Regions from separate parts of the Arthrobacter sp. 05T47 genome, predicted to be linked through region 2. Evidence: riboswitches for the same ligand, from Rfam matches in the RefSeq annotation. Region 2 holds a riboswitch; each other region holds the start of a gene.
The links. Region 2 has a riboswitch for cyclic di-AMP ahead of AC1DEY_RS21025 (hypothetical protein). Riboswitches for the same ligand answer to the same signal wherever they lie in the genome.
Positions count from the first base shown of each region.

Region 1 (8,495 bases), on a different contig from region 2:
GTGGCGCTCGGGGTGCGCGTCCCGGCGTCGGCCGCCCACCAGGGCACGGAGGTGGGCAGCGTGGGCTACGCGCTGAACCAGATGCTGGACAACGTCTCCAACGCCCTGGAGGCGCGGCAGGAGAGCGAGATGAAGGTGCGGCAGTTTGTCGCCGATGCCTCGCACGAACTCCGCACGCCGCTGACGGCTATCCGCGGCTACACCGAGCTGATGCGGATGACCGAGCACTTCACCGCCGACGGCGAGAGGTCCCTCGCCCGCGTGCAAAGCCAGTCCGAACGGATGACCACCCTGGTTGAGGATCTGCTTTTGCTGGCGCGCCTGGACGAGGGACAGCCGCTGAAGGTCAGCGACGTCGACCTCACGCAGCTGGCCATCGAGACGGTGAGCGATGAGAAAGTCATGGCCCCGGACCGGGTCTGGCAGCTGGAACTTCCGGAGGAGCCCGTGGTGGTCCGCGGCGATGCGACCCAGCTTCACCAGGTCMTCGCCAACCTCCTGTCCAATGCGCGCAAACACACGGACCCCGGGACCACAGTGGTCACGGGCGTCATGCGTTCGGCTGATGGAAGCGCCGTGGTTACCGTGACGGACAACGGCAGCGGCATCGCACCGGAATTCATCGGCCGGGTCTTCGCCCGGTTCGCACGGGCCGACGCTGCTCGCACCAATCCCACCGCCAGCCCCGCCAACACACCGGTCGCTGCGACGGCGGGGGCCAGGTCCGGGCCCGCCGTCCGCCCGGCTTCCGGCGCCGTTTCCGATACTCCTTCCGGCAGCCGTGGCAGTGCCGGGGCAGCTGCTCACGCCCCGACCTCCGAGGGCACGAGCGGTTTGGGCTTGTCCATTGTCCAGTCGATTGTGGAGGCCCACGGGGGCACCGTTGAAGTCACCTCCCGGCCCGGCCGCACGGAGTTTGCGGTGCGGCTGCCCGCGGCGCCGCCGTCGGCATAGGCCCAGCAGGATTCACTTCCCACCCGCAAGATGGTTCTGCGCAAGCCGACACCCCGCCCGCTGTGACTCCTGTTACCAAAATGTGACTTAAGCGCCGAGGTCCTGTAGCGTCGTTGTGGTGCGGCCTCCATTGGTGCCGCATATCCGGACGGACGCCAAACTCTGCCGCTTCCCGGATTCCGCTGGACCAGGCAGAGGCGGGGGACCCAGAGTTCCCGGGCATTCTGCATTCATGCGCCCTCGGGGTGAAGCCGACACGTGATTTTCCGTGCGGCCGGATGACCTCATCCGAACCCGACAGCTAACTCCGCCGGCGTTGAGAGGCCCATCATGACTGAATTCCAGGTACAAACGCGCCCTGACGGCGATTCCCATTTCCGCTCCACTAAGTCGCGCCACCGCGCCGAACCGGCCACGCAGGCATCCGCCCTGTCCAAGCTGGCTACCGGACTCGGCATCACTGCCCGCCGCGCCGCCGTCGTAACCGCCGCTTGCGCCCTGCTGGTGGGAGGCGGCGCCGCCAGCCAGGCGGCGGAGCCGGGCACTCACGCGAATGCTGCGGGCAGCCAAACGGCCACAAGCGCCGACCCGCTGGCCAAGCTCAACTTCGAACGAGTCCAGATCGCCGCTCCGGCGGAAAAAAACGTGGCACCCACGCTCTCGGAAGTCAAGGCCGCCGAGCCCCCGGCCGCCCCGGTTGCTGCTGCACCCGCACCGGCCCCGGCTCCCGCAGCCGCTCCCGCGCCGGCCCCGGCTCCCGCAGCCGCTCCTGCACCGGCCCCCGCTCCCGCACCGGCACCGGTTGCTGTGGACGACCCCGCCGGAGCCCAGGCGTACGCCGCGTCCCAGCTGGGCAGCTATGGCTGGGCCCCTGGTGAGATGCAGTGCCTGCAGAAGCTCTGGACCAAGGAATCGGACTGGAAGACCACCGCCACCAACGCCAGCAGCGGCGCCTACGGAGTGGTCCAGTCCCTGCCCGCCTCGAAGATGGCGAGCGCCGGTGCCGACTACATGACCAACTACCGGACCCAGATCAATTGGGGCCTGAACTACGTCAAGGAACGCTACGGCTCCCCCTGCGGCGCGCTGAACTTCCACTACGCACACAACTGGTACTAAACCGGCACTAGCCGTACCGCCCGGCGAGGGTGGTTGAGGCCCCGGATCCACGCGGATCCGGGGCCTCCTGTGCGTCCGCGGCCGGTACGATTTTGGCCGGCCGGCCTGGCTCCGGACTTCCACAGCCCCCGCACAGCTCGGCCCTAAAGCCCTCATATGGGCCGGCGGGAAAGTTGAGCCATGACATCCACAGACCAGGCCACAGGAACCCTGTCCCGTTCCACGGAGACGCCGGCCGGTCCGGCGGCCCCGCCCTCCCCGTCCGGACTTGAGCCGTCGGGGCCTGCATCGTCCGGGCCGGCATCGTCAGGGCTTACCGTGACCGATGTGCCGGCCCCGGGACCGTTCGCCGGAGCCCTTACCGGCACCGGCGGCCGGCGCGCACCCATTGACACACGCGGCAGCACACCGTTGCTGGACGTCACGATTCCGGTCTTCAACGAGGAGCGGGACCTTGAAGCGTGCCTGCGCCGGCTCCACGCGTACCTTATCGGCGCCTTCCCGCACTCTTTCCGGATCACTGTGGCGGACAACGCCAGCACCGACGGAACGCTCAAGACCGCGGAGCGCGTGGCCCGTGAGTTGCGCGAAGTGAAGGTGGTCCACATGGCCGAAAAGGGCCGGGGAAACGCGCTTCGCAAAGTTTGGCTCTCCTCGCCGTCGCCGGTCCTGGCCTACATGGACGTGGACCTTTCCACGGACCTGGCGGCCCTCGGCCCCCTGCTCGCCCCGCTCATTTCGGGGCACTCCGATCTGGCGATCGGCACCCGGCTGACCCGCAACTCACGCGTGGTCCGCGGACCCAAGCGGGAGTTCATCTCGCGCAGCTACAACTTCCTGCTGCAGTCCCTCATGGGGGCCCACTTCAGCGACGCCCAGTGCGGGTTCAAGGCGATCCGGGCGGACGTGGCCCGGCAACTGCTCCCCCACACCCTGGACAACGCCTGGTTCTTCGACACCGAACTGCTGGTGCTGGCAGAAAAGTGCGGCCTGCGCGTCCACGAAGTCCCGGTGGACTGGACCGACGACCCCGATTCCAGCGTGGACATCGTCCAGACCGCCCTCGCGGACCTGCGCGGCATGGCACGGTTGAGCCGGGACCTGGTTTCGGGCCGGATCCCGGTTCCCGAACTGCGCGCCGCACTTGCCCGCGGACCGCTGCCGGCGTCCTCGCGGTTCCAGGAACAAAGCCCCGGCGGAAGCCTTTTCGGGCAGCTGGTCCGCTTCGGCAGCATCGGGGTGGCCTCCACTCTGGCGTACCTGGCAATCTTCCTGCTCTGCCGACAGATCATGGACCCGCAGCTGGCAAACTTCCTCGCGTTGCTCACCACCGCCGTGGCCAACACCGCGGCCAACCGGCGCTTCACGTTCGGCATCCACGGCGGCAGCCAGGCCGCACGCCACCACTTCGAGGGGCTGCTGGTCTTCGGGATCGGCCTGGCCCTGACCTCGGGCACCCTCGCCCTGGTTCACGCCACGTCAGGAGCCACACCGGACCGCTGGCTCGAACTGCTTACGGTCACCGCCGCCAATCTGGCCGCCACGGCCGTGAAATTCCTGCTCTTCCGGCTGGTGGTCTTCCACCCCCGGCGGACTAACACCGTCCCGGCGCCGGACGCCGCCATCACCGTTGCGGAGCCCACCGCCCCTGGCACCGCTCAGGTGCCCGCCGCCCCCGAGGCTTCCCTCCCCCGTACAGAACCCGCACAGAAAAGGCCAAGTAAATGACGGCAACCATCAGCCCCACCGCCGGCTCCCTTGCCGGGTCACCGGCCGGCAGCCCGCCCCTGGACCCGGAAACGACCCTCCCGGCATCCGAGGACGCCGGCGCGCCGCCCAACCCGCCAGCACCCCTAAGCCGCCGGGACCGCCTGCTGTTCGGCCGGCAGCCCCGCTGGGTCCGGCCCGCGGCGGCGCTGCTGCTGGGGGTCACCGCGGCCTTGTACCTGTGGAACCTGGAAGCCACCGGCTACGCCAACTCCTTTTACGCCGCCGCAATCCAGGCCGGGACCAAGGACTGGACCGCGCTGCTCTTCGGCTCCCTCGACCCCGGCAATGCCATCACGGTAGACAAACCGCCAGCGGCCCTCTGGATCCCGGCCCTGGCGGGACGGATCTTCGGGTTCTCGGCACTGAGCATGCTCATTCCCCAGGCACTCATGGGCGTGGCCGCCGTCGGCCTTCTGTACCTGACCGTCAAGCGGGTGTCCGGACCGGCCGCGGGCCTGCTCGCCGGCGGCGCCCTGGCGCTGACCCCGGTGGCGGCCTTGATGTTCCGGTTTAATAACCCGGACGCCATGCTGACCATGTGCCTGGTGCTGGCCGCCTACCTCACCACGCGCGCCATCGAGAAGGCCGGCTGGAAGTGGCTTGCCGCGGCCGGCGCGGTGATCGGGCTGGCCTTCCTGTCCAAGATGCTGCAGGGCTTCCTGATCGTTCCCGGGCTGGCCCTGGCCTACCTGTGGGCGGCGCCCACTACACTCGGCCGCCGGCTCCTGCACCTGCTGGCCGCCGGCGCAGGCATTGTGGTGGTGGCCGGAAGCTACATTGCCCTGTTCCAAATGACCCCGACCTCGGTCCGCCCCTATATGGCAGGCTCGGAGACCAACAGCTTCCTGGAACTCACGTTCGGCTACAACGGCCTGGGCCGGATCACCGGCTCCGGCGGGGGAATGCCCGGAGGCAATGCCGGCGGCCCGGGCGGCAACGGCAACGTGGGCTTCGGCGGCACGGCCGGGATCACCCGCATGTTTGGGACCAGTTTCGGCGGCGAGGTGTCCTGGCTGCTGCCGGCAGCCCTGATCCTGCTGGCCGCAGGCCTCTGGTTCACTCGGCGCGAGGCCCGGACCTCAAAGACCCGGGCGGCGCTCCTGCTGTGGGGCGGTTGGCTGGTAATCACCGCCGGAATCTTCAGCTTCATGAGCGGCACCGTGCATCCGTACTACGCTGTGGCCCTGGCCCCCGCGATTGCGGCCCTGGCGGGCATCGGCTCCCTCGAACTGTGGCGGGGCAGGGCCTACTGGCCCGCCCGGATTGTCCTGGCTGTGACAGTTCTGGCCACCTCGGTCTGGTCCGCGGTGCTCCTGGGCCGCGACCCGGCCTGGCTTCCCGGTCTGCGGGTGATCGTGGTGGTCCTTGGCGTCCTCGCCGCCGCCGCACTGCTCGTGCGGGTGGACAGCCTGGCCGCGCTTCCGGCACGGTTCCGCAAGGCCGCCACGGCCGGCGTCGTGATCCTGGCCCTGGTCGCCGGCGGGCTCGGAAGCACCGCGTGGACACTGGCCACCGTGGCCCAGCCGCATTCCGGTTCGATCCCCACCTCCGGGCCCACCGCCTCCGCGATGGGTGGCGGCTTCGGGGCGGCAGGCAGGACCGGCCGTGACGGAACCGATAGCAGCACTGGCAGCAGCACCAGCGGCAGCACGGGCGGCCTAGCCGCCGGCGGCCCCGGCGGGGAAACCGCCTCGGCCGAGCTGACAGCGCTGCTGCAGTCCTCCAACGCCAAGTGGTCCGCGGTTGTCTCCGGCGCCACCCAGGCCGCCAGCCTGGAACTCGCCACCGGCACCAGCGTGATCGCCCTCGGCGGCTGGAACGGCGGCGACCCCTACCCCACGCTCGCACAGTTCCAGGCGATGGTGGACCGCGGCGAGATCGGCTACTTCATCTCCGGCGGCATGGGCGGCATGGGCGGAGGCCGCGGGGGCAACTCCGAGGTCGCCACCTGGGTCGCGGCCAACTACCAGGCCCAGACCGTGGGCAACTCCACCGTGTACAAGCTGGGAGCCTAGGCCGCCATGACTGACACCCTGAGCCCCCGCCCCGGCCTGGCGCCGGCCCGCACGCCGGGCCCTCCGCAGCCCCGGGTCCCGGAACGTCCCAGGCGTCTTGGGCCCCCGGCCGGCGGCGTGCGGCCCCTCGGAGGCGCCCGGGCGCTGCAGCGGCACCGGCTGGAAGTCGCGGCCCTGCTCCTGGCCACGGCCGTGCTGTACGTGTGGAACCTCGGCGCCTCCGGCTGGGCGAACGCGTTCTACTCCGCGGCGGCACAGGCCGGGTCGCAGGACTGGACGGCCTGGTTCTTCGGTTCGTCCGACGCCGCCAACGCCATCACCGTGGACAAGCCGCCGGCCTCGCTGTGGGTGATGGGGCTGTCCGTGCGGATCTTCGGGCTGAGTTCCTGGAGCGTCCTGGTCCCGCAGGCGCTCATGGGGGTCGGTACGGTCTGGCTCCTCTATCTGGCCGTGCGCCGGTCCGCGGCGCCCGCCACGGCCGACGCCCGGCTGGCCCACCGTGCAGGGCTCCTGGCCGGTGCGGTCATGGCCCTGACACCGGTGGCCGTGCTGATGTTCCGGTTCAACAACCCCGATGCGTTGCTGGTGCTGCTGATGACCGCGGCCGCCTACGCCGTGCTGCGTTCAATCCAGGATGCGCGGCTGCGCTGGCTCCTGTTCGCCGGGGCGCTCCTGGGCTTCGGGTTCCTCACCAAGCAGTTGCAGGTCCTGCTGGTTGTCCCCGGCTTCGCCCTGGCCTACCTGCTCGCGGCTCCGGCCGCGGCCGGGAAACGGATCCTCCACCTGCTCTCCGCGGGCGCGGCGATGGCCGTCGCGGCCGGGTGGTGGCTGGCCGCCGTCGAACTCATTCCCGCCGCGAACCGGCCGTACATCGGCGGCTCGCAGAACAACTCCATCCTGGAACTGACCCTCGGCTACAACGGCCTGGGCCGGCTGAACGGCGAGGAAACCGGCAGCGTGGGCGGCGGCAACGGCTGGGGCACGCCCGGGCTGTTCCGGCTCTTCAACAGCGAGTTCGGCGGCCAGATCGCCTGGTTGCTGCCCTCGGTGCTGCTGCTCGGAGCGGGGCTGCTCTGGCTGGGCCGCCGCGCTCCACGCACCGACGCGGTACGGGCCTCCGTGATCATCTGGGGCTCCTGGGTTGCCGTCACCGGCCTGACCTTCAGCCTCATGGCCGGGATCATCCACCCGTACTACATGGTGGCGCTGGCCCCCGGGATCGCCGGGCTTGCCGGACTCGGCGGCGTCCTGCTCTGGCAGCGGCGGGACCAGCCCGTGGCCGCCGCCGTCCTCGCCGTCGCGATCGTGGCGGCCGGGGCCATGGCCTCCGAGCTCCTCGGCCGGACGGCGACGTTCGTACCGTGGCTGCGCTGGGTGGTGCTCCTGGGCTCCCTCACCGCCGCCGGCCTGGTGCTGGCCTCCGCGGCCCCGGGGCTCAAGGAAGCCAGTGGACCGGTCAAGCGGGCATCCGCGGGCATGGCACGGACGACGGCGGGGCTCGCCGTCGTCGCCGCCCTCGCCGGACCGCTGGCGTACTCGCTGTCCACCGCGGCCACCGCCCACAGCGGCTCGATCGTCAGCGCCGGACCGGCCGTGTCCGGCCGGGGCGGGGCCGGGCTGCCGCCGGCCTTCGGCGGTGCAACGGCGGCCACCGGCAACGCCACTAACGCTGTCGGGGTCGGCCGCGGCCAGGGTGCGGGCGGGGCAGGTGGAATGGGCGGCCTGCTCGGGGTCAGCACGCCGGCATCGGCCCTCGTGACCGCGCTGGAGACGGACGCCGGCACGTACACGTGGGCCGCCGCCGTCGTCGGGTCCAACAACGCCGCCGGCTACCAGCTGGCCACCCAGCTCCCGGTGATGGCCGTGGGCGGGTTCAACGGCACGGACCCGGCGCCAACGCTGGCACAGTTCCAGCAGTACGTGGCCGACGGGAAGATCCACTACTTCATCGTAGGGCGCATGATGCAAGGCGAATCCGGATCCAATGACGCCGCCCAGATCGCCGCCTGGGTGCAGGCCAATTTCACCGCCCAGACCGTGGGCGGGACCACAGTCTACCTGCTGGCAAGGTAAGCCGGCCGGGCAGGCGCCGGTGGCCTAGAACGTGAAGGACAGGGTGCGCAGGCCGTCGGCGGTGATGTGCGTGGTCACGGAAACCCCGGAGTAGTCGGGAATGTGGTGCACGCCGTCGGGAAGGTCGCCGGCGTTCGGTCCCACCGCAACAGTCGGGATGCCGGCGGCGATTCCGGCGGCAATCCCGGCCGGAGCGTCCTCGAACACCACCGCGTCGGCCGGGTCCACACCCAGCAGGGCGGCGGCCCGGAGGTATCCCTCCGGGTGGGGTTTGCCCCGCGAGACGTCCTCCGAGGTGACCGAGGCAGCCGGGATGCCGATGCCCGCGGCCGCCATCCGGACCCCGGCCAGGTCCCGTGAAGCTGACGTCACCAGCGCCACGGCATCCGTCGGGAGGCTGGCCAGCAGCTCCAGGGCACCCGGCACCGGAACAATGCCGCGGGTCTCAGCGAGCTCCATCCGGCCGAGCTCGGCCGCGAGGGCCTGGATGTCGGACCCGGCCGGTGCGAACCTGCGGACCGTGTCCATGGCCTGGACCCCGTGGGAGGTGCGCAGGATCTCGCC
Region 1 covers NZ_JBFTKG010000006.1:37,269-45,763, reverse strand. Annotated here, with positions in the region: gene AC1DEY_RS07110 (sensor histidine kinase) at 1-954, shown strand, start outside; cyclic di-AMP (ydaO/yuaA leader) riboswitch at 1,125-1,282, shown strand; gene AC1DEY_RS07105 (aggregation-promoting factor C-terminal-like domain-containing protein) at 1,285-2,073, shown strand; gene AC1DEY_RS07100 (bifunctional glycosyltransferase family 2/GtrA family protein) at 2,254-3,801, shown strand; gene AC1DEY_RS07095 (glycosyltransferase family 39 protein) at 3,798-5,858, shown strand; gene AC1DEY_RS07090 (glycosyltransferase family 39 protein) at 5,865-7,931, shown strand; gene AC1DEY_RS07085 (HAD-IA family hydrolase) at 7,956-8,495, opposite strand, start outside.
Region 1: linked by a shared signal. The riboswitch ahead of AC1DEY_RS07105 (aggregation-promoting factor C-terminal-like domain-containing protein) and the one ahead of AC1DEY_RS21025 (hypothetical protein) in region 2 are both predicted to bind cyclic di-AMP.

Region 2 (3,075 bases):
CGTCTGGCGGACGCCCAGCCCGTAGCCGCGTTCAGTCTTTCGGCCCTCCCGGCCCTCCCGGCCCTCCCGGCCCTCCCGGTCCGCTTGGTCCACTTGGTCCTACGGCGCTGCCGGTATCGCCGGACCTGCCGCCGGCTTTTGCGGGCAGGGAGAAACCCCTGGCGGCCCGTGACCCGGCGACGGCGCTCGCGGCTATGGTGACCAGCGCGCCCACCAGCAGGGCCGCGGCCTCGCCCGGGAGCAGGACCTGGAGCTGCGTCCCGATGCTCGCCGCCGCGGCAGGTATGCCGAGTTGAGCCGCCGACAGCACTCCGAGGGGCAGCGGGAGCCCCAGTACCACCAGGGAGGCGTGCGTCAACAGGGCGCCGACGCCCAGCGCCACACCGAGGGCGATCATGTCCGGATGTCCGGCCAGGTCCTTGAGGGTCAGTGATGCGCCCAGCCAGACGAAGAACAGTGGCCCAAGGAAGCCGTCGCTGAGGGCGAACAGTTGCCGGGCCAACCGCCTCGGTTCGCCGACGGCGGCCACCGCCAGGCCGAGGGAAAAGCCTGCCAACATCACGGACACGTTGCTCCACGTCGCGACCGCGGCCAGGGCGAAGAGAACCACCAGCTGGATCCGCAGCTCGAGGGCAAACTTGCGGCTTTCGGAAAGTCGGTGCATGCGCCCGTTGATTCCCCTGCGATCGAGCCAGCGCAGTACGACAAAGAGAACCACCGCGCAGCCGGTCACCGTGAGCACGCCCAGCGCCGCCCGGAGCGCGTGCGGCGGGTCCACCATGAGCGGCAGCGCCACTATGCAGGCTACGTCCGCGATGGCCACCTGCGCGGTCATGGAGATGACATGGGGTCCGCCGAGGCGGAGGGAATCGATGATCGGCAGGACCAGCGCGGCTGAGGAGGATGCCAGCAGGACGGCGTAGAGGGGAGCATGTCCAGTCCCGAAGAGCAGGCCTATGCCGGTTCCGACCGCCACCGCTGCCGCCGCGCCCGCAGCGGCGCGGCGGGAACCACTGCCGAGGGCGGAGCGGATCTGCGGATCCCGCACGGGAACATGGGTTCCGGCCACAAACATCATCAGCGCAAACCCGATATTGGCCAGCAGGCTGAACGTCGGGTCCGCCGGATCAACCAGGGCCAGGCCCGAGCGCCCGATCACGATGCCGGCCAGCAGTTCGCCCAGCACTACCGGCAAGTGCCAGCGCACCGGCAGCGCCAGGAGCGGGCCGGCCAGTGCGACGACGGCGATCAGCGCCAGGGACAGGAACGTCACGGCTCACCGCCCCGGACCTGGCTCGTCGCTGACCGCCGTTCCACCACGGCGTAGGCCTTTCCCTCCAGGAAGGCCCAGTCATTGACAACCATGTAGCCTAGCGAGTCCACCCGGTCATTGAGGACGTGTTCATCGAAGCCCCTGTCACGAGGTTCCGCATCCCAGGTGGCCACATGGACGTCCCGGCCGTCCAGGATCAGCAGCTCGGTATTGACGTCGAAATCCTCCTTGGGCTGGCTGCTCAACTGGCAGATGGCGACACACAGGCTGTTCATTTCGGGCCTCCGCTTCGAGGTGGTGCTGATGGCATCATCCTACGTTCGGATGCGGCCCCGCCCCATGGGCAACCGACGGACTGCACTGTGGCCTCCGTTACCTGAATGTGACATTGGCGTGCGGTTCGCGTTACGGTGGTTAGGTGCTTGTTTCTCCGATACAGGCGCTCCCCAGCCGATTGCCTAACTCTGCCGCGGCCCCGGGGGTAACTCGCATCGACGCCGGCAGAGACGGGGAAACCACTTTTGGCCTGCTGACACGCAGGTCTTGGGGTGAAGCCGCACAGCGCCCGCCATGACGGGCCCGGGAGTGCGGCCGGGTGACTCCCATCCGAATCCGACAGCTCACCTCGCAGGCATTGGGAGAGGCTACATCCATGTCTTCAATCAGTACTTTTGCGCGCCATAGCGCCATTCTCGCCGCCGCCTCCGGGCTGGTGCTGACGGGCTCGATGGCCGCCAACGCCGCCTCGACACCCGTGCAGCGGGACTCCGCTCCGGCCTCCAAGGTGGACGTAGCGGGACAGGTCAGCGCCCCCGTCAACGCCGATTCCAGCGTCAAGATCAGCTTCGACCGCCCCGCGGTGGCTTCCGTCGCCGCGCCGGTCATCGAACAGCCTGTTGCCGCGGCACCGGCTCCCGCAGCTGCCCSGGCGGCAGCGCCSGCAGCAGCACCTAAGGCAACAGTGCAGGTGCAGGCSGCWCCCGCCGCCGCACCGGCCGCGGCCCCCGCCGGCGGACGCAACGCCATCATGCTCTCCGCCGCCTACAGCCAGGTGGGCATCACCCAGGACTGCACGGCCATGGTCGAAAAGGCCCTTGGCGCGGCAGGCAAGCCGGTTGGTGACATCGGTCCCCGGGCGTTCCTTGGCCTCGGAACCATTGTTGGCACCCCGCAGCCTGGCGACATGGTGGTCCAGTCCGGCCACGTTGGCATCTACGCCGGCAACGGCCAGGTCGTCAGTGGTGGCATGAACGGTAAGAACCAGACGATGGTCCACCCGCTGTCCTGGCTCACCGCGACCGGTGGCGTGACTTTCGTCCGCGCCTAATCCAGCGCTCCTATTCCTGTAGGGGCCAAACAGCCCTCCCGGGGCCAGGCAACCCGGAAAGACCGGCGATCGATTTCCTTTGGGGGCAATCGATCGCCGGTCTCTTCTGCGTCTGCCGTCCTATCTGCCAGCATTCCCGTGSMGGTCCAGGGGCACACCACTTCAGGCATTACCGCTTCCGGCCAGCGGAAGCGTCATCTTCATGACCGTTCCCTCGGCTCCAGTCGCAGCCACCTCGACGGCGCCGCCAGCGGCGACGGCGATCTCCCGGACCAAAGCCAGGCCGATGCCAAAGCTCCGCTGTCCGTGTGAGCCGCCGGTGCTGGCGGTCCGGACGAAGCGGTCAAAGATCCGGGCCTGGTCCACGCCGGTAATCCCGGTTCCTGTGTCCGCGACGGTGATCACTGCGCTGTTCTGCTCGATCGAGGTCCTGATGGTCACCCGGCCGCCCGGAGGAGTGTGGGCGAGGGCATTG
Region 2 covers NZ_JBFTKG010000048.1:17,957-21,031, reverse strand. Annotated here, with positions in the region: gene AC1DEY_RS21035 (cation:proton antiporter) at 32-1,273, opposite strand; gene AC1DEY_RS21030 (hypothetical protein) at 1,270-1,548, opposite strand; cyclic di-AMP (ydaO/yuaA leader) riboswitch at 1,722-1,921, shown strand; gene AC1DEY_RS21025 (hypothetical protein) at 1,926-2,600, shown strand; gene AC1DEY_RS21020 (sensor histidine kinase) at 2,763-3,075, opposite strand, start outside.

Region 3 (9,867 bases), on a different contig from region 2:
CGAGCATATGGCCGAACGCCCCCGCGACGCGCACCGCGATGAACGCCGGCGGCGGCGCAGCCCGTTCCGTCAGGTAACGGAATTTGCCGCGGCCAGCGGGGTCGGGCAGAAGGCCGGCATCGCACTGGCCGCAACGGGCCTGGTCCTCACTGTGACGGTCCCCGCCACGAGCCCCGTGCTGGCCTCCAACGCTGATGGAACAGGCGCCCTCTCCGCTGCAGTACAGCCGGATGTCACGGCTCCCGCCGCCGCAAAAGTCGATTTCAGCCGAACGGCCGTCACCACGAAGGGTGATCCGGACGGGAAGCTCAAGCAGCTGCTCAGCGCCCAGTCTGTGGACAGCATCACGCGCGCGGCATCCGCCGGCACCCTCGGCGCACCGCTGGACCAGATGATCACGGCCTCGCCGTTCGGCTACCGCGTCAGCCCCATCACCGGCGGTGCGGGCGAGTTCCACCGCGGCCAGGACTTCGCCGCCCAGTGCGGCACGGCCGTCCACGCGGCCGCCAGCGGCACCGTGACGTTCAACGGATGGCATCCCTACGGCGGCGGAAACCGGGTCGTCATTGACCACGGCAACGGCCTGGAGACCACGTACAACCACCTGTCCTCGGCCTCGGTCAGGGTCGGCCAGAAGGTATCGCGCGGAGATGTCATCGCTATGAGCGGGACCACAGGCGCCTCCACGGGCTGCCACCTCCACTTTGAAGTGATGGTCAACGGCGACGTCGTTGATCCGCTCGGATGGCTCTAAATAGACGATGGACCGCTCTCAAATTCTTGTGACACGCCGTGATCTGAATGTGACATTGGGTCAGGACTGCTGTAGGGTTTGAAGCACGCCAACTTTTCCGAAGTTGGCGCTCTTGAGTGGATTGCCTAGCTCTGCCACCGCTCAAGGTCCGTTCGCATTACATCGTCTGGCAGGGGCGGGGGAACCAATTTTGGCCTTCGAAAGAAGGCCTAGGGGTTAAGTCGCAACGCTTCCCAGGAAGCAGCGCGGCCGGGTGACTCCCATCCGAATCCGACAGCTCACCTCGTAGGCATTGGGAGAGGCTACTTTCGTGTCTTCACGCCACAACTCTGCGCGCATGCGCACCGGCGAAGCTCTGTCGAGCTCGCTGGAATCCACATCACGTGCCGCCCTTGTCGGCGCCCGGATGGGATCACGTTCCGCCGGCTCATTCTCTACCGAGCCCGGACAGCATGCAGTTTCCGCATTTGGCGCGTCTTCGCAGTACACCCTTCGCTAAGTAACCCAATTTCGGGGCGATCCGGCGTACCCCCAAGATGCCGGAGCGTCCTCAGTCCGCGCCCGAAAGCGCGCGGTCCAAGGATCACGAAAGAGAGAACTTAATGACTACTCGTGCAACCGTTGCACGGCACCGAGCCGAGGTCACCAAGACCAACTCGCTGGCTGTTATTGCTAAGGCTGTCGGCGACAACGCCGGCGGCATGGGCCGTCAGGCCGCGGTCATCGCCGCAGCTTCCGGTCTGGTTCTGACCAGCGGAATCGCAGCCAACGCTGCTGAGACCAACGTTCAGCGCGAATCCACGTCCGCTTCGGCCCTGGAAGTCCAGTCCGCAGCCCCGGCCACCATTTCGGCCGCATCCAGCATCGCGATCTCCTATGAGAAGCCCGCCGTGACCACCACGCCGGCTCCCGTCGTCGAGGCCCCGAAGCCCGTTGTGAACGTCCAGGATTCCACGGCCTCCCGCGCCGGCGGCACCGAGCTTGGCGTCAGCGGCGGCGTCGCTGCCCAGGCTCCGGCCGGCATCGGCAGCGGAGCAGGCGCGACCATCGCCGCTGCTGCCTACGCGCAGATCGGCGTTTCGCAGGACTGCACCGCCCTCGCCACCAACGCCCTGGCCGCGGCCGGCATCCACTACCACGGCTGGCCGGCAGGTTACCTGTCCCTGGGCCGCACCGTGAGCGCCGCCGAGGCACGCCCGGGCGACCTCGCCTATTACCAGAACGGCGGCGTGGGCATGGCACACATCGCGGTTTACGTCGGCAACGGCATGGCAGTCCACGGCGGCTGGAACGGCGGCACCACCGCGCTGTACAGCGTGAACGTCGGCTCCGGCCCGGTCTTCATCCGCGTCGGCGGCTAAGCCACAGCACTCCAGCATTTCGAAAGACCCCCGCCTTTTGGCGGGGGTCTTTTGCGTGACCGCGCCATGAACTTTGCGCGCGCACGGCCGCGCCGGTGAAAAAATATTCGGTGATCCGGCACCTGAGTGTTTACTCTTGTCTTGTCGATCCATAGCCCGACCATGCAGAGGGCAGCCGGCCCTCGTGCCGCTGGCGGGTGCGGCCGTGAAGAGGTATGCGGATGCGCACTCTCGTTCTGAATGCTGGATATGAACCACTGGCGGTAATCACCTTCCGCCGGGCGCTCGTCCTTGTCCTGACCGGAAAGGCCAGCGTTGTGGCGGAAGGGGACGACCCCGTCGTCGGCCCCCAGGACATCCTGGGCCGCCCGTCCGTGATCCTGCTGAACCGCTACATCCGTCCGAGATACAACACGATGACGGCCGTGAGCCGCCGCGGCGTGCTCCGCCGGGATGCCCACCGCTGCGCCTATTGCGGCAAGGCGGCGCACACGATCGACCACGTCCAGCCCAAGTCCCGGGGTGGCGCCGATTCCTGGGAGAACCTGGTAGCGGCCTGCCTGCGCTGCAACAACGCCAAGAGCGACCACACTCCGGCGGAGATGGGCTGGAAGATCGGGTTTGTTCCGGGCCCCCCGAAGGGCGCGATCTGGCAGATCAAGGAACTCGAGAAGCCGACGCCCGCCTGGGATCCGTTCCTGCTGCCGGAATCGGCCGCCTGACCTCTGGGCCGCGCGGGGCCTGCCAGATCTGCCCGTAGCCGGCGCCGCGCTAGGCTGAACCGGTGGAGTTCGATGCCATCATTCTCGCCGGGGGGAGGTCCTCCCGCCTGGGCGGCGTGCCCAAATCCCGGCTGGTGTACGACGGCGCCACCCTCCTCGAGCGGTCACTGGGCGCCGCGGGCGGGGCGGGGCGCGCCGTCGTCGTCGGGCCGGACCCGGGGAACCTGCCCGACGGCGTCCTGACCTGCCGGGAGGAGCCGCCCTTCGCCGGGCCGGCCGCTGCCATCGCCGCGGGCCTGGACGCGCTGGCCTCGGGCCATTCCGTCCGGCGTGGGGACGCTGCTCCGGCGCCGTTTATCCTGGTCCTTGCCTGTGACATGCCAAGGTCCTCCGCTGCCGTCCGGGTACTGGCCGAATCGCTGGAGGCCTCCCTGGCGGCTGCGCCGGAACCAGGCCGGGGCGACGGGGTCATGGCCGTCTCCCAGGACGGCCGGAAGCAGCCGCTAGCGGGTTTTTATGGCACAGCTGCGCTACAACAAAGTGTTACGGACGCCCGGCATCGGGGCAGCCTGGAAAACGCGTCGGCCTTCTCCCTTCTTGCTAGGCTGGACGTACGGGAAGTCCGCGTTCCCCCCGGGTCCACGGACGATGTTGATACCTGGGATGATGCGTCCGCGTTGGGGGTATCGGACACAATTCCAGGCCTCGGTCCGGGCCCCGGCACGGAACTCCCCAGCTGAACGCGACCATGGAGGCAAACGGTGAAAAGCCAGGATGAAACGCTGGAAGACTGGTGCCGTGCCCTGCTCCAGGCCTTGGAGCTGGAAGACGTTGAGATTGACGTGAACGAGGTCCTCTCCCTGGCAGGGGTGGCCGCCCACTCGATAGTGCGCCCGGCCGCGCCGCTGACCACATTCATTGCCGGCTACGCCGCCGGCCTGGCCTCCGGCTCCGGGCGGGCGACGGACTCCCTGTCCATGCAGGACGCCATGGCAGTAGCGCGCCGGCTCGCCAAGGACTACGCGGCCTCCGAAGCATCCGAAGCATCCGGGGCATGACGGCTGCGGCTGCGGACGACGCCGGACCGGCCGTCCATGGCGGGAACGTCCCCGAAGGCGGCCGCACGGACCCCCTCACGGACTCGGACGCCCTCACGGAGGCCCCGGCAGGGCTGGACGCGGACCGCGACGCGGTAGACGAGGACACGGTAGACGAGGACACAGCAGGGCCGGACGCGGACCAGGCCACTGCGGACCAGGATGCGGGCAACCAGGACGCTGCGGACGCGCCGCACCGGCACCTGGCCCACACATGGCAGGAGGCCCGGCAGCTCGCCTTCGACTGTGCCACGCCCATCCCGGCCGCCCCCGTCCCGCTCCGGGAGGCGCTGGGCCGCACCCTGGCCGCTGACGTGCTGGCCCTGCAGGACATGCCGCACTATGCCTCCTCCGCCATGGACGGCTGGGCCGTCAACGGCAGCGGTCCCTGGATCCTGGCCGAACCGGACCAGCGGCTGGCACCGCACCAGGCAAGCCCGATCGCCACCGGAGGCCTCATCCCCGCCGGGGCCAAGGCCGTGCTGCGCAGCGAAAGCGGCATCATCGACGCCGATGAGGACGGCCTGCCCGTGCTGAAACTCGGCGGCACCGCGAAGCCGGGGGACCCGCGCAACGGCGACCACATCAGGAAAGCCGGAGAAGAAGCCGCCGCCGGGGACGTCCTGGTCAAGAGCGGCGCGGTCCTGAATCCCGCCCACCTGGCCCTCGCCGCCTTGGCCGGACACGACGCGCTTCCGGTGCTTGGCAAGGCCGTGGTGCGACTGGTCTTCACCGGTTCCGAGGTGGTGGCATCCGGGAGGCCGGCGCCCGGGGAAGTCCGCGACACGTTCGGACCCCAGCTGGCAGCTGTGGTGGGAATGCTCGGCGGGATCTGCACCGAAGAAGTGAAAGTCGGCGATTCCTACGCAGAATGGATCGCCGCCCTCGAGGACAGCGATCCTGCCGGTGAAAGCCTGCCAGCCGACGTCGTCATCACCACCGGCGGCACCGGACGCTCCGGAACGGACCACCTCAGGCGTTCGGTCGCCGAGCTGGGCGGACGCCTGCTGATCGACGGGATCGCGATGCGGCCGGGCCACCCGGCCGTGCTGGCCGAACTGCCGGACGGCCGGTATATCCTCGGCCTGCCGGGAAACCCGCTCGCGGCCATGATGGCGCTGTCCACGATCGGAGCCCCGCTCCTCGCCGCCCTGGGGCACGGTTCCCTGCGGCCGCTCAGCGAGGTGCCCTGCGGTTCGACGATTGACGCCGATCCCGGCCGGACCCGGCTCATGCCCTTCCGGCTGCTCTACGGCATGGCATCCCCGGCGCAGCACACCGGCCCGGGAATGATGCGGGGCCTGGCCGCCGCCGACGGCGTCCTGGTGGTCCCGCCCCATGGAGTTCAGCTGGGAGAGCTGGTCCCCGCGTTCGCGCTCCCGTGGGGTGCGCCGATCCCTGACGCCTCGGCAGCTCCCGTGGCGAAGCCTGCGGCGAAGCGGACCGCCAGGAAAACCGCGGCCAGCGACGGGCCGGTCGACTGGAGCGCCCTCCTGGGCTGAACACCCTCCGACGCGGGATACCGGCCGCCGGCTGCGCTGGCTTCAGGATCAGGCACTTGCAATGATGGAATCAGCCAAACCCAAATGAATATGTTGCCAAGGAGTACCCGATGGGCCGCGTGACGCAGCGCCGCAAAGTGCACAAAATTGTCCTGGACGGGTCCGCGCACGCCCTCGAATTCCCGGTCCGGCACCGGGAGGACGTCCTCGCCGTCGAGGAACCGCTGGAAATCCGGCTCGGAAACATGTCCTTCTCCGTCACCATGCGAACGCCGGGCAGCGACTTCGACCTCGTCGCGGGGTTCCTGGTCTCCGAAGGAATCATCTGGACACCTGAGCAGCTGGTTTCGCTCAGGTTCTGCGCCGGTGAAGACGCCGACGGGATCCAGACCTTCAACGTCGTGGAGGCCCAACTGCGGCCCGACGTCGTCCTGCCGGAGACCGGCCGAAACGTCTTCACGTCCAGTTCGTGCGGCATCTGCGGGACGGACTCGATCGATGCCGTGCGAAAATCCTCGCACTACAGCCCGGCACAGGATCCGTTGACCGTTCCCGTCGAAACGCTCGCGGCCCTCCCGGATGCCCTTCGGTCCGCCCAGGAGGTCTTCGACCTCACCGGCGGGGTGCACGCCGCCGGGCTCTTCAGAATCGCCGACGACGGCTCGGCGGAGTTGTTGTGCCTCCGGGAAGATGTCGGACGGCACAACGCCGTGGACAAGGTAGTGGGCTGGGCCCTCCGCGAAGGCCTGCTCCCGCTCCGGGGCACCGTGCTGCAGGTCTCCGGCAGGGCGTCGTTCGAGCTCGTCCAGAAGGCAGCCCTCGCCGGAATCCCGGTCCTCGCCGCAGTCAGCGCACCCTCCAGCCTGGCCGTCGAACTGGCCGAGGCCAGCGGGATGACCCTGGCAGGGTTCAGCCGCCGGACCAGCCTGAACGTCTACGCAGGCCAGCAGCGCGTCGCAGTCCCGGCCCCCGCGGCCAGCTAGCAGCAACACTTGGCCAACGGGTTCCCCTCGGCGTAAGTTTTATCCATCGATTGGAGCCAATCGGACGCCCCCAGCGCTGAAGAGGAACACATTGCACGACGACCGCCGTCTTACGGAAGTCCGGCTGGACCGCTTTCTGCGTGACCGCATCGCCCCCGCCGTTTACCCGCGCAGCGTCCCGCTGACGCTGAGCAGCTGGGACGTGCCGGACGAACCCGTGCCCGTGCTGGAAGCCCTCCGGCACGAGTTCACGCCCCAGGAACACGGAGCGGCCTGGGGCCGGCCATGGAGCACCAAGTGGCTCCGGCTCCGGGGCGACGTGCCGGACGGCTGGGGAGCCGCGGCCGGCACCTCGGTGGAAGTCCTGGTGGACCTGGGTTTCAGCGCCGACGCCCCGGGCTTCCAGTGCGAAGGCATCGCCTGGCGGTCCGACGGGACCATCATCAAGGCGGTTTCACCGCGGAACCAGTACATTCCGCTCAAGCTCCTGGGCAGCGGCATGGCCGTTGACTTCTATGTCGAAGCCGCGGCCAACCCGGACTTGTCCCAGAACTGGACCTTTGCCGCCACGCCGTACGGCGACAAAGCCACCTCGGGCAGCGAGCCCAAGTACCGCCTGGGCAGGATCGCGATCGCCGAACGCAACCAGGCGGCCTGGGAACTCCAGCAGGACATCTTCACGCTCAGCGGGCTCATGCACGAACTGCCCATGGACCTGCCCCGCCGGCACCAAATCCTGCGGGCGCTCGAACGCATGCTGGACATCATGGACCCCGACGACGTCGCCGGCACCGCGGACGCCGGGCGGGCCGCCCTGGCCGACGTCCTGTCCCAGCCGGCCTACGCCTCGGCGCACCAGCTCGTGGCCACGGGCCACGCCCACATCGATTCGGCCTGGCTGTGGCCCGTCCGGGAAACCATCCGCAAGTGCGCCCGGACGTTCTCCAACGTGGTGGCGCTGATGGACGAACATCCCGAGTTCATCTTTTCGTGTTCCTCGGCCCAACAGCTTGCGTGGATGAAGGAGTACTACCCGGAGCTGTTCGGGCGCATCCGGGACAAAGTCCGCGCCGGCCAGTTTGTTCCCGTCGGCGGAATGTGGGTCGAATCGGACTCCAACATGCCCGGCGGCGAGGCCATGGCGCGGCAGTTCCTCGAGGGCAAGAGCTTCTTCCTGGACGAATTCGGGGTCGAATGCCAGGAAGCGTGGCTCCCGGACACGTTCGGGTATTCCGCAGCGCTCCCGCAGATCATCAAGGCCGCAGGCAGCCGCTGGTTCCTCACCCAGAAGATCTCGTGGAACCAGGTCAACAGGATGCCGCACCACACCTTCAACTGGGAGGGCATCGACGGCACCCGCGTATTCACCCATTTCCCGCCGGTGGACAGCTACAACTCCGACCTCAGTGCCCGGGACCTGGCGCACGCCGAACGGAACTACCGGGACCACGGCCGCGGGGCCACATCCCTGGTGCCCTTCGGGTACGGCGACGGCGGCGGCGGCCCAACCCGCGAGATGCTGGCCGCGGCGCAGCGCACGGCGGACCTGGAAGGCTCCCCGAAGGTTCGGATCGGCTCGGCAGCCAGCTTCTTCGAGCAGGCCCAGGCCGAGTATGAGCCCCTGCCGGTCTGGGTGGGGGAGATGTACCTGGAACTGCACCGGGGAACCTACACCAGCCAGGCCAAGACCAAGTTGGGCAACCGGCGCAGCGAGCACCTGCTCCGGGAAGCCGAACTCTGGAGTGCCACGGCGGCCGTGCGCGCGGGGCACCATTACCCTGCCGCGGAGCTCAAGCGACTCTGGCGGCTGGTCCTTCTCCAGCAGTTCCATGACATCCTGCCGGGCAGTTCCATCGCGTGGGTCCACCAGGACGCCGAACGGAACTACGCCGCCGTCGAACGGGGGCTGGAAACGATCATCACGAACGCCGCGGCCGCGGCCCTGGGCCCCGGCAACCGGGAATTCCTCCTCAACGCCGCCCCGCAGGAGCGCCAGGGAGTGCCGGCGTTGGGTGCTGCAGAACCCGTCCGGCCCGGACAGCCGGTGTCGGTCACCGAGGCGGACGGCGGCTACATCCTGGACAACGGCATCATCCGGGCGGTGGTCGATGCCGACGGGCTGCTGGCCTCGCTCATCGATCACACCACCGGGCGGGAGGCGATCGCTCCCGGGGAGTCCGGCAACCTCCTGGAACTGCACCGGGATACGCCGAATGAATGGGACGCGTGGGACATCGACGCCTTCTACCGCCGGAACGTCGTCCGCCTGGTTGAGGCGCGTTCCGTGACCCTGGAGCGCGACCCCCGGGGGCAAAGCCCGGACGCCGTCGTGGTGGTGGAGCGGATGGCCGGGTCCTCGGCCGTGACCCAGCGGATTACGCTGGCCGCGGGCGCAGGCTCCCTCGCGATCACCACCCTGGTGGACTGGCAGGAGCGGCAAAAACTGCTCAAGCTCGGCTTCGCCCTGGACGTCCGGGCCGACCGGTCCGCGGCGGAGACGCAGTTCGGCCACGTGTTCCGCCCCACTCATGTCAACACGTCCTGGGAAGCCGCGAAATTCGAGATCTGCGCCCACCGCTGGATCCACGTCGCCGAGCCCGGCTACGGGGTGGCGGTCTCCAACGCGTCCAGCTACGGCCACGACGTGACGCGCAACGTCCGGGAGGACGACGGCGGCACCACCACCACGGTGCGGGTCTCGCTGCTGCGGGCGCCGAAGTTCCCGGATCCCGGCGCCGACCAGGGCAGGCACGAGCTGCACGTCACGATCCGGCCCGGTGCCACGATCGCGGACGCCGTCGAAGAGGGCTACCGCACCAACCTCCCCCCGCGGGTTGTACAGGGTGCCCACACGGTGGAGCCGCTGGTCACCGTGGTCAACCAGGCAATCGTCGTTGAAGCGGTCAAACTCGCCGAAGACGGCTCCGGAGACGTGATTGTCCGGCTGTACGAATCGCTCGGGGAACGCTCCACCGGCCTCGTGAAGGCCAACTTCCCGGTCCGCGGGATACTCGCCGTGGATCTGTTGGAACGGCCTGTCGATGCGCCGGGAGTGGCTGCCGGTCCCGACTCTGCCGAGCTTACGTTGCGGCCGTTCCAGCTGGTCACGCTGAGGTTCCAGCGCTGAAGTGCAGGGAAAACGCCGTTAAGCAGGCTGAGTGGGAGCGGTCCTTGCGGACCGCTACCACTCATCCCCCCAATGGCGCTTGGACGACTGCCTCTGCTTCGCACGGCTGACTTCCGTACACGAAGCGATTGCCGCTTTCACACATTCATGATTCTTTCACGGTCTAATGATTTTGTGAATGGCCTACCCGTTGTTCTTGCGCAATGTTGCGCGAGCGTTACCAGTTTTCTTTGCGGCGAGCCCGGAAGCCCAGAACAGTCCCAGGCCCAGGACATACCCCAGGACGGCCGAATAGTTGATGGTTTGCTGCACGAGGATCCA
Region 3 covers NZ_JBFTKG010000005.1:114,064-123,930, reverse strand. Annotated here, with positions in the region: gene AC1DEY_RS06790 (M23 family metallopeptidase) at 1-754, shown strand, start outside; cyclic di-AMP (ydaO/yuaA leader) riboswitch at 891-1,060, shown strand; gene AC1DEY_RS06785 (NlpC/P60 family protein) at 1,357-2,115, shown strand; gene AC1DEY_RS06780 (HNH endonuclease) at 2,337-2,837, shown strand; gene mobA (molybdenum cofactor guanylyltransferase) at 2,900-3,577, shown strand; gene AC1DEY_RS06770 (DUF6457 domain-containing protein) at 3,599-3,895, shown strand; gene AC1DEY_RS06765 (molybdopterin molybdotransferase MoeA) at 3,892-5,436, shown strand; gene fdhD (formate dehydrogenase accessory sulfurtransferase FdhD) at 5,547-6,419, shown strand; gene AC1DEY_RS06755 (alpha-mannosidase) at 6,511-9,546, shown strand; gene AC1DEY_RS06750 (hypothetical protein) at 9,730-9,867, opposite strand, start outside.
Region 3: linked by a shared signal. The riboswitch ahead of AC1DEY_RS06785 (NlpC/P60 family protein) and the one ahead of AC1DEY_RS21025 (hypothetical protein) in region 2 are both predicted to bind cyclic di-AMP.